2 regions of the Megamonas funiformis genome follow, and region 2 is predicted to be linked to the other one. Evidence: a T-box and tRNA genes for the amino acid it is inferred to sense, from the RefSeq annotation. Region 2 holds a T-box; the other holds one or more tRNA genes.

Region 1 (5,714 bases), 1.2 Mb from region 2:
TGCCACATCTGCTATCATCAAAGCTCTCGATTGACCACCTGATAATTGAGTTACTTTTGTATCTAAAGTAAATTTTTCCCCAGCTAATTCATTTGCCATAGAAAAACATTTTGTAATTATAGCCTTTTCATTTTCGATTTCTTTGCCTAAACGAACTTTAGCATGCATAGTTAAAAAATCTTCTACAGTAATATCCATGATAAAATTCATATTTTGTGATAATTGAGCTACTAATTTTCCTTCTAAATTAAATCTAGCTTCATCATCTAAAATTCTATCATCAATTAAAATCTGTCGTTTTGTCGGTGTATCTTCTTGTGCTAAACATTCGATATCTGCAAGTAATCTACTTTTTCCCGAACCTGTTGGCCCTACAATACTTATTACTTGCCCTGAAAAAATCTCTACTTGGATGTTTTCAGCTTCGCCCAATTTATTTTTGCCACCATTGATGGTTAATTTATGTACTTTTACTTCATCTTTATTTTCTAAATTCTGCATAGCTGAAAGATATTTTTTTAGTTCATCAGCAATATTGCCATCACGAATACCAACTTGCCATAAATCTTCCTCATCTATATCTTCAAAAGCCTTAGCAAAAGTCAAATTATCTGGCAAATTCCATAGACCTGTATTATCCAAATAATCTTTGATTTGAGGATATGCTTTTTTTATTTCTCCAATTGTATGAGTTTCTACAAATTCTTTAAAATCCATAATTTCCACCTAATCAATTAAATTCCATTTTCTTAGTCATACCTAATTGATATTTTTCACCAATGCGCATTTCATCTGTACAATATGAACATACAGCCGCTGGTGAAGTAAAACGCAATTTTTTTCCTTCTAATGTATCTATATCTTCAATTTTATTTATATATTTTTTCAACATAAATGCACCTTGACCAGTTATGCCATTGATAAAAATAACTTGTGCCTTAGGATTTGCTTGATAGACATTATACATAAATACTTCGCGTTCAGCTTGAGAAATAATATCTCCTTTAGTGATGACTATTACATCTGCAAATTTCACCATTGGCCCAATTTTTCTTGGTGTATTAATCCCTGATAAGCAATCTATTACACCAATGGCCAATACATCTTGAATATATGGTGAACAGCGATTGCAAAGACCTGCACTTTCGGTAATCAAATAATCTAAATTTTGACTTTTTCCCCAAGCTACAGCTTCTTCAATATTGCTGATAAAAAAATGGTCTGGACAAAATTTTCCTGATAAACCAATCTGTATCGGTATATTCGCTTTTTCATATGGTTCTTTATCAAAAGTCGTCAAGCAATCGAATTTAATAACGCCTGCTTTTTGTTTTTCTTTATGTAACACTTCTATTAATCGCAAAATTACAGAAGTTTTGCCCACAGATGGTGGCCCTGCTAAAGTTATTAATTTCACCAAAATCATCTCCATCATAAATTGCTAAATTTTATTATATAGCAATAAACTAAAAAAAAATAGGTTAAGCACTTTAGACTTTATTTTCATAAATCCATGCTCAACCTATTTTTACTTATTTTATAAAATTCTATTTTCTATTTAAAATAATATTATATATTAACCAATTTCGCCTTCAAGCTCTGTACCGCGTACTCTTACTGGTCGATTATGTTCATCAACCATGACTACATCAGGTACTAAATTTTGAGCTTCTTCTTTTGTCATCATAGCATAAGCAATAATAATAACTGTATCACCAACTTGTGCTTTACGTGCTGCTGCTCCATTTAAACAAATTACACCGCTACCACGTTTACCTGCAATTGTATAAGTTTCTAATCTAGCACCATTGTTATTATTTACTACTTGTACTCTTTCTCCTGGTAAAATACCTGCAAGCTCTAATAATTCCTCATCAATAGTGATGCTTCCCATATATTCTAAATTTGCTTGAGTTACTGTAGCACGATGAATTTTTCCATGAAACATATTATATAACATTATTATTTATCCTCCAAAATGACATTATCTATTAAACGAGTTGTACCAAATTTTACAGCTAAAGCTAATAATACTCTGCCTTCAATTTTATTTTCTACTGGTTTTAATCCTGGCAATTTATACATTTCTACATAATCAATTTGACTTGTTTTTTCAGTCTGTATAGTATCTTTTACTAAATTTAATATAGCTTCCACATCTCTTTGACCATTAGTAAATGCTTCTTTTGCTAAATTTAAACTCTTAGATAAAATCAACGCAGATTTTCTTTCTTCTGGAGATAAATAAGTATTTCTTGAACTTTTAGCAAGTCCATCAGCTTCACGAACGATAGGCATAATGCGAAGTTCTACATTGAAAAATAAATCATCAACCATACGGCGTAAAACTTCTGTTTGCTGAGCATCTTTTAAGCCAAAATATGCTCTATCTGCTCGAGATAAATTGAATAATTTACTAACTACTGTAGTAACTCCACGGAAATGAATAGGTCTTGTTCTACCACATAAAACTTTTGTGATATCACCTGTAACTTCTACCCATGTCATATCTTCATTAGGATATAAATCTTTATTTTTTGGTGCAAATACTACATCTGCTCCTGCATTTTGTGCCACTATGCAGTCATTTTCCAAAGTACGAGGATAGGCTTCATAATCTTCATTTGGCCCAAACTGAGTAGGATTTACAAACACACTGACGATTGTAATATCATTTTCTTTTGCTGAAGCATTAATAAGTGAAGCATGACCTTCATGCAATGCTCCCATAGTTGGTACCAAACCAATAGATTTGTTTTCCTTCTTAAAATTAGCGACTAATTCACGTAATTTAGCCACATCTTGACATAAAATCATTTTTTTCTTCTCCTTTAATGTTCTTATAACAAACAAAAAGAGACTATAATGAACTTACATAAAAGCACAAAAAAAGTACATCTCGACACGAAATGCACTTTCCCTATTGATTAAATATAATTGATTTGATTTCATAACAAAAAAATCCATCAACTATATTTTGTATTTAAAATTCTGCAAGTTCGTCTCGGTCATAGTGATCCAAGCGTCTTTTTTCTTTTTAAATTTTACCTTATTAAATTATTTTATTTAAAATTAAACAACTAAGATACAGTTCAAATTATTAATATATATTGATACTGTTCACTATTGTTTGTTACGAACCACATAATACCACAGAAAAAATTCAACTGCAAGTATTTAAATAAAAAAAGCTACTCATCATAATAATTATTATAAAGTAGCTTTTTGTTATAGTTTTAATTATATTATCTGTCAAAATGGAGCTGATAACAGGATTTGAACCTGCGACCCATGTATTACGAATACATTGCTCTACCAACTGAGCTATATCAGCATTAATTTTCTTTTATGATAAAATATTTTAAATTTATTGTCAATATTTGCTTCATATAATTATACAAAATATCAAATCTAGCTTATAATATAATCAAATATAAAGTATTCACATTAGAAATACTACCATTAGTTTGGATTTGGAGGCTTTTTTATGGAATTAAATCAACTAGAATATTTTGTTGCTCTAGCCCATATAAAAAACTTTACTAAAGCAGCAAAATCTCTGAATGTATCTCAGCCAGCACTTAGTCGTTCAATCAGTCGCTTAGAAAAAGATTTAAATATACCTCTTTTCATCAGAGATAGCCGTAAAGTAAATTTAACTCAATATGGTCAAACCTTTTTAACTTATGCTGAACGTATCTTGCAAGAATTAGAAACTGCCCGCCAAGATATAACTAATATGGCTGAACCAGATAGCGGAGTTGTAAATTTATCTTTTATGCACTCTTTAGGTGTATATCTTGTGCCAGAATTATTAAAAGAGTTTCGTAAAATCTATCCTAAAATACAATTTCGCCTTAGTCAAAATCATTCTTTCTTATTATCAAAACAATTATTCAAAGGAGAGTCCGATTTATGCCTTTGCAGTTCTCCGATAAATTCTGAAGGCATCGCTTGGGTTCCATTATTGACAGAAGAATTATTTATCATCGTTCCTTCAACTCACCCACTTGCTCATCGCAGTTCTATAAATATCACAGAAGTTGCTAGTGAACCATTTATTACTTTAAAACCAATGTATGGTTTACGCACTAAAACTGAACATATCTTTGAAGTAGCTTCTATTCGCCCTAAAATACGTTTTGAAGGTGATGAAATTGTTACTGTAGCTAGTTTAGTAGCAGCTAATTTAGGTGTTTCACTCGTGCCTAAAATTCCTGGAATGGAACATCTCGATATAAAATTCATTTCTGTAGATAATCCAAAATGCACTCGTGATATCGGTCTTGCATGGTATGCTAATAAACCTCTTTCCCTTGCTGCCCATCGTTTTCAAAATTTCATAATCGATAAATTTAACCATGAATAATCATAAATATATTTAAATATCCTTGCAGTTTTAGATTTTGAATGATATGCTAAGTTATTGTAAGTGTAAAATTACTTACAATATTAATATATAAAATGGAGGAGCACCTAATTGAAAGCAGTTATTTTTGATATGGACGGAGTCATAATCGATAGTGAATCCATTCATGCTGATATGAAAATACGCACTTTAACACATTTTGGTATCCCTTGTAGTATGGAAGATTGTGTAGCCTATGTTGGTCGTTCTGCCAAAGCATTTTTTACAGATTTTGCCAAATTTGCTACAACTCCCGTTTCTATTCAAGAAATGGTCGATTATAAACATCGCATTTATTTAGAATATATTCAAGAAAGTAATTCCATCTATCCTATTGATGGCGTTTTAGATTTACTTTATCAATTACACAGCGAAGGTATTCCTGTAGCTTTAGCTTCTTCTGCTGATAGAAAAGTTATCAATGCTGTTTTAATAAAATTCGGCTTAATGGATTGTTTTGAATATATTTTAAGTGGTGCAGAACTTCCTGCTAGCAAGCCAAACCCTGCAATTTATCAGTTAACAGCTAAAGCTTTAGGCTTTGCGCCAGCTGATTGCGTAGTAATTGAAGATGCTACTGCTGGTATTATGGCGGCTAAGGATGCTGGAGCTTATTGTATCGCATATGATAATCCAAATTCTGGCCCACAAGATTTATCTCGTGCTGATAAAATCGTTTCTTCATTATCTGATATAGTTGTTTCTGATATTCTTCAAAATTAATTTTGTTGAGGTTTTATTATGGAAAAATTTAAATTTTACTGTCCTACAGAAATTATTTTTGGCAAAGATAGTGAATTATCCACTGCTTCATTAATCAAAAAATACAATGGTCATAATGTATTAATAGTATATGGCGGTGGCTCAGTAAAACGTTCTGGACTACTTGATAAAATTTGTCAACAATTATCCAATGATAATTTATCTTATATGACCTTAGGTGGCGTTCAGCCAAATCCTATTGTTTGCTTTGTAAATGATGCTGTAAAAAAAGCATATCAAGCTAATATTGATTTTGTCTTAGCTATCGGTGGCGGTTCTGTCATCGATACAGCTAAAGCCATTGCACATGGTCTGAAATATCCACAAAATGATATTTGGGATATCTGGACAAAAAAAATAACCTTGACTAATACTACTCCTATGGGTAGCATTGTTACTTTAGCTGCTGCCGGTAGTGAAACAAGTGATTCTGCTGTTTTAACTAACGAACAAACAGGTCAAAAACGTGGTCTTAGTACGCCATTTAATCGTCCATGTTTTGCTATTATGAACCCTCAATTAACTTACAGTGCCCCAAATTATC
Region 2 (5,714 bases):
TATTGTATTTGTTTTTTAAATAGAGAGCAAAGATTTCTGCTTCAGATTTAGTGGAGATATCTATATCGGCTAAAGATGATTGCATTTTTTGGCGGAGAGCTTCTGTAGTATGACCAGCACCGCCGACTAAAAGATAATTTTTAGCTATATTTTGTTGATGAGCTTTAGCAAATACATCAGTACCTTCAGGAATAGAACCACCGAATAAAATCAACAAATCGGCTTGATTTATTTTGTATTTTGCTTGTAATTCATCGGGAGATAGTGCAGTTAAATCTCTTTTAGCTAAAAAATCAATGAGAATATTTAAATTTTTGGCGATAAGTGTATTCATAAAATAACATTCCTTTAATAAGTAATATCTTCGTCAGGTTGTTGACCGTCGTGAGCTTGCCAAACACATTCTGTCATTTTGAAATCAGTAAATGTAGCTTTAAATGAAGAATTTTCTGGGCTACAAGCATAAATGCCAAATTGGATATCACCAGAAGCTTCCCAAAGATGACATATGCGCATTTGATTATAATTTATGCCATTAAGAGAATATTCTATGCGAAAATCGTCTTTTCGGCGACTCAATCTATACCAAATGGATTTTATAGAACTATTAATTACAGTTGTTGCCCAATCAGAATATCCTTTATTAGTAACAACACTACCCAAATGTTGAATATCTTCATTTTCATATTCAACGGAAGCTTTGAGCCAGTTTTCACTATCTAAATATAAGACGATGCCGCATTGGTCAAATCGGACTTTGCTATCAAAATCTGTCTTAACAGTAAATGAAAAGAATTCTTCACTTGTACTCATCTGTAGCACAGGAGCATTATCATTTCTGAAGTGATAATATGTTCTTTGCCATAAATCAGTATGAGGTGAAGTTATGATTTCGATTTTATCTTTAGTTATATTAAATGATAAAGGTTTACGAGTCCAATGTAGCTTATCTACATCAAAAAACATAGTAACATCTCATTTATTTTGGTGTATATATATTATTTTAATTTTATATATGTATCTTGTGAAGGCAAAAAAAACCGATAGGGAGAGAAACCTATCGGAGAGCAAAAACTTATATAACTTTATTGAGTTATGTATATAGTATAATCTGATTAGATTAAAATATGATTAAAGTACAGATTAAAAATAGATTAAATTTAAATTAAAATAAATATTATAATAAATAGATAATATCTTATAAGTATATTATTTTGATAGGAATTTTAGAAATGAGAAAAAAGAATAACTCTTGACATTGAGATACTGCTTTATTATAATGAAGACATCATAAAGATATATGTAAAAGTAATGCGAAAGACATGATTAAAGAATTATATGTTTACAGAGAGAGAAGTCGAGGCTGGAAACTTCTTAAGCATACTCTTTGATTACCACTTTCAAACTGCAAAGCTGAACTATAAATTTAGATTTATTTATTAAGTTTTGCCGGAGAAATTCCGTTATCATTTTTGAGTTGGTCATATTTTATGGCAAACAGGGTGGAACCGCGAACTACAAGCCTCGTCCCTAGTTTTGGGATGGAGGTTTTTTATTTTTTTAGGAGGTTAATAAAATGGCAAATATCACATTAAAAGATGGTGCTGTTCGTGAAGTAGCTGAAGGCACTACTGTTCTTGATTTTGTAAAATCCTTTAGTAATTCTTTAGCAAAAAAAGCTTTAGCTTGCAAAATTGATGGAGAAACTAAAGATTTAATGACTGTTATAGATGGAGATCATCAAGTAGAAATTTTAACTTTTGAAGATGAAGATGGTCGTTGGGCACTTCGTCATAGTGCTTCTCATATTTTAGCTCAAGCTGTAAAACGTCTTTATGGCGATAAAAATGTAAAACTTGCAATTGGTCCTGCAATTGACAATGGTTTTTACTATGATTTTGATATGGATCATCAGCTTAGCACTGAAGATTTAGCAAAAATCGAAAAAGAAATGAAAAAAATTGTTAAAGAAAATTTAGCAATTGTACGTAAAGAAGTTACTCGTCAGGAAGCACTTGATTTCTTCAATGCTGAAGGCGAAAGCTATAAAGTAGAATTAATTAATGATTTACCAGAAGATGCAATGATCACTATGTACAGCCAAGGTGAATTCACTGACCTTTGTGCAGGTCCACACGTAGTATCTACAGGTAAAGTAAAAGCTATTAAATTACAATCTGTTGCTGGTGCTTATTGGCGCGGTAGCGAAAAAAATAAAATGCTTCAACGTGTATATGGTACAGCATTTGAAAAACAAGCTGATTTAGATGCTTACTTAAAAATGCTTGAAGAAGCTGCTAAACGTGATCACCGCAAACTCGGTAAAGAACTCGATTTATTCAGCTTACATGAAGAAGGTCCAGGCTTCCCATTCTTCCATCCAAATGGTATGGTAATCAGAAACGAACTCATCAACTACTGGCGTGAAGTTCATCGTCAATTTGGTTATCAGGAAATTAAAACTCCAATGATTATGAATCGTAAACTTTGGGAAACTTCTGGTCATTGGGATCATTATAAAGAAAATATGTACTTCACAAAAATTGATGGTGAAGATTATGCAATTAAACCAATGAACTGCCCAGGTGGTATGCTTGTTTATTTAACACAGCAACACAGCTATCGTGATTTACCACTTCGCCTTGGTGAACTTGGTCTTGTACATCGTCATGAATTATCTGGTGCATTACATGGTTTAATGCGTGTACGTAACTTCACTCAAGATGATGCTCATATCTTTATGTTACCTAGCCAGATTGAAGATGAAATCCAAAGAGTTATTGACTTATTTGATAAAGTTTATAGCACATTTGGTTTAACTTATCATGCAGAACTCAGCACACGTCCTGAAGACTCCATGGGTTCTGATGAAGTTTGGGAAACTGCAACTAATGCACTTAGAAATGCACTTGAACATCGTGGTCTTAAATACGTTATCAACGAAGGCGATGGCGCTTTCTATGGTCCAAAAATCGACTTCCATTTAACTGACTCTATCGGTCGTACTTGGCAGTGTGGTACAATTCAGCTTGATATGTTAATGCCTGAAAAATTCGACCTCACTTATATCGGTGAAGATGGTCAGAAACATCGTCCAGTAATGATTCACCGTGTAGTATACGGAAGTATCGAACGCTTTATCGGTATTTTAATTGAAAACTATGCTGGTGCATTCCCAGTATGGCTCGCTCCTGTACAGGTTAAAATATTACCTATCAGCGATAAATATGTTGATTATGCTTATGAAATCAAACGCAAAATGTTTGACCTCGGCATTCGTGTAGAAGTTGATGACCGCAATGAAAAAATCGGTTACAAAATCCGTGAAGCTCAAGTTAAAAAAGTTCCATACAGCATTATCGTAGGTGAATCCGAATTAGAAAATAAAAATATTTCTGTTCGTAAACGTCGTGAAAAAGATACTGTTACTATGGATACTGATGAATTTATCAACAATCTTCTTGAAGAAATTAAAACAAAAGCTCAGTAATTAATAAAAATAAAAGCTCTTAATAATTTTTGCTATTAAGAGCTTTTTTATTTAAAATTTAATTATTTTATCCATTTACCACAAGCTTTATCTTGGCAGATTTTATTATTATCTACAACTAATTGACCACGTAAAAATGTTTTGATAGGCCAACCTTTGATTTTTCTACCAGCAAAAGCAGTTAGCGGTTGTTTGCTGTGAAGTTTTTCATTTTCAATAGTATCGACTTTATTCATATCAACAACTACAATATCGGCATCTTTACCAATCTCTAAATTACCTTTATTTGGTAAATTATAGATATCAGCTACATTTTTAGCCATGACTTTCACTAAGAAAGGTAAAGTGATATGACCATTATTTACTTCATTGAGCATTAATGGAAGCATAGTTTCTACACCGCACATGCCAGCAGGAATGGAGAATAAATCACCTTGTTTTTCACTGATGATATGTGGTGCATGGTCAGAAGCGATAAAATCTATAGTGCCATTTTTCAATCCTTGCCAAAGTGCAAGTCTATCTTCTTCATGTTTGATGACAGGATATACTTTCATCATTGGCCCTACACTATCATAATCTTTAGCAGATAAAAATAGATATTGTGGGCAAGTTTCAGCAGTTATATTTACACCATTAGCCTTTGCTTGAGCGACTGCTTCCATTCCCATTTTAGAAGTCAAATGAAGAATATGAAGTCTAGCACCAGTGGCTTTGGCAAGTAGACTAGCTGTTTGGATAGTCAAAGCTTCTGCTAGAGCTGGTCGAGATTGGATTAAAGCTTCGTAATCTTTTTTACCAGATTGTTGCAAGCGTTTAGTTAAAGTTTGAATTAATTCAATATTTTCAGCATGAATGGCGATTATTTTTCCTGTTTTTGCCATTTGTTCAAAAATTTCATAGACTTCACCGTCGCCAAGAGGTGGGATAATATCTTCATCTTTAGGATTGTAATTATAAATTAAAGCTTTTGTTTTGGCATTTATAGCATATCCCCAGAAGAATTTTACAGCACTAGCACCAGTTTCACAAAGTCTAGGTAAATCGCCAAGGTTGATTTCACCTAAAGAAAGACCCCAAATACCATAATCAGCAAAAGCTTTAGGAGCAAAATAATTTGCTTTTTGTAATAAATCTTGCTCATTTAAAACAGAAGGATTTGTATTGGGCATATCAAATACAGTAGTTACACCACTAGCAATAGCAGCTTGTGTGCCAGTTGTAAAATCTTCCTTAGCAGTAGCTCCAGGGTCACGAAAATGACAATGCGTATCAATACAGCCAGGTAAAAGATACTTACCAGAAACATCATAAACCTCATTAGCAGGCTTATCCGCTAAAGAAATTTCAACAATCTTTTCATCTTGTATATAAATATTTCCTAGATAGATTTCATTTTCATTAACAATAAAACCATTTTTTAAAGCTAAATCATACATAAAAAAACTATCCCTCCTAAGAATTATAAAATACATTTTTCCTTTATATAAAAAATAAACTATAACAAATAGCATAACATATTTTTAAAATGCTAAAAATAATAAAAATTACGTTAAAAATTCCGCAGATAAGATTTATAATTTAAGCAATAAATAGTACATATTATTTTCTTATATATGATATAAGAGTAATACCAAACATATCCGCGTTAGCAGACTTTTACGGTATTGAATTTATTTAAATACTAAAATAACACGTAATATCTATTTTCCGCATTATAAAATTTTAATGGTAACTGTTAAGTTATTGAAAATAATTAGCACTGAATACGGTTTTAGTCTGAATGTTTGAGCAAAGCGAGTTTCTAAGCGTTGTATGAAGTGATAATTATTTTCAAAGTTAAAATTTTATCTGCGGTGGATTTCTTTTGTTACTTTTCTTTGTCCATAAAAGAAAAGTAATAATAACTTATTATAGCATAGTGGCAAGTATTAGAATATATTTTATGTTTAATCTCGTTATAGGGATATGTTATAATGATGACTTAGGTTTTAGTTAAATGGAGATGTTATTTTGAAAAATAAAGCTTATGTGTTGTTGTCTTTGGCTGGAATTTTATGGGGTTTTCAGCCTGTAGTGGTGAAATTCATTGTAGCGGAGATGAACCCACCTACTTTAGTATCTTTCCGATATTTATTACTTAGTGCTACTTTATTTTTATTGATGAAAATTACACATAAAAAAGATTTTATACCGCCCAAAAGTTGCTGGTTGCCACTTATAA

Evidence for each region. A T-box is a leader RNA that pairs with one kind of tRNA and senses whether it is charged. The one in region 2 lies ahead of thrS (threonine--tRNA ligase), so its partner is inferred to be a tRNA-Thr.
Region 1: it encodes a tRNA-Thr, which carries the amino acid that the T-box ahead of thrS (threonine--tRNA ligase) is inferred to sense. The anticodon was not compared.

What each region holds. Positions count from the first base shown of each region.
Region 1 is NZ_CP048627.1:1,970,046-1,975,759, forward strand. Features, by position in the region: gene GXM21_RS09945 (ATP-binding cassette domain-containing protein) at 1-717, opposite strand, end outside; gene GXM21_RS09950 (GTP-binding protein) at 731-1,417, opposite strand; gene panD (aspartate 1-decarboxylase) at 1,577-1,960, opposite strand; gene panC (pantoate--beta-alanine ligase) at 1,963-2,817, opposite strand; tRNA gene GXM21_RS09965 (tRNA-Thr) at 3,259-3,334, opposite strand; gene GXM21_RS09970 (LysR family transcriptional regulator) at 3,488-4,369, shown strand; gene GXM21_RS09975 (HAD family hydrolase) at 4,481-5,131, shown strand; gene GXM21_RS09980 (iron-containing alcohol dehydrogenase) at 5,150-5,714, shown strand, end outside.
Region 2 is NZ_CP048627.1:764,759-770,472, forward strand. Features, by position in the region: gene GXM21_RS03760 (YdcF family protein) at 1-334, opposite strand, end outside; gene GXM21_RS03765 (DUF1349 domain-containing protein) at 349-966, opposite strand; T-box leader at 1,303-1,535, shown strand; gene thrS (threonine--tRNA ligase) at 1,577-3,490, shown strand; gene GXM21_RS03775 (dihydroorotase) at 3,553-4,929, opposite strand; gene GXM21_RS03780 (DMT family transporter) at 5,504-5,714, shown strand, end outside.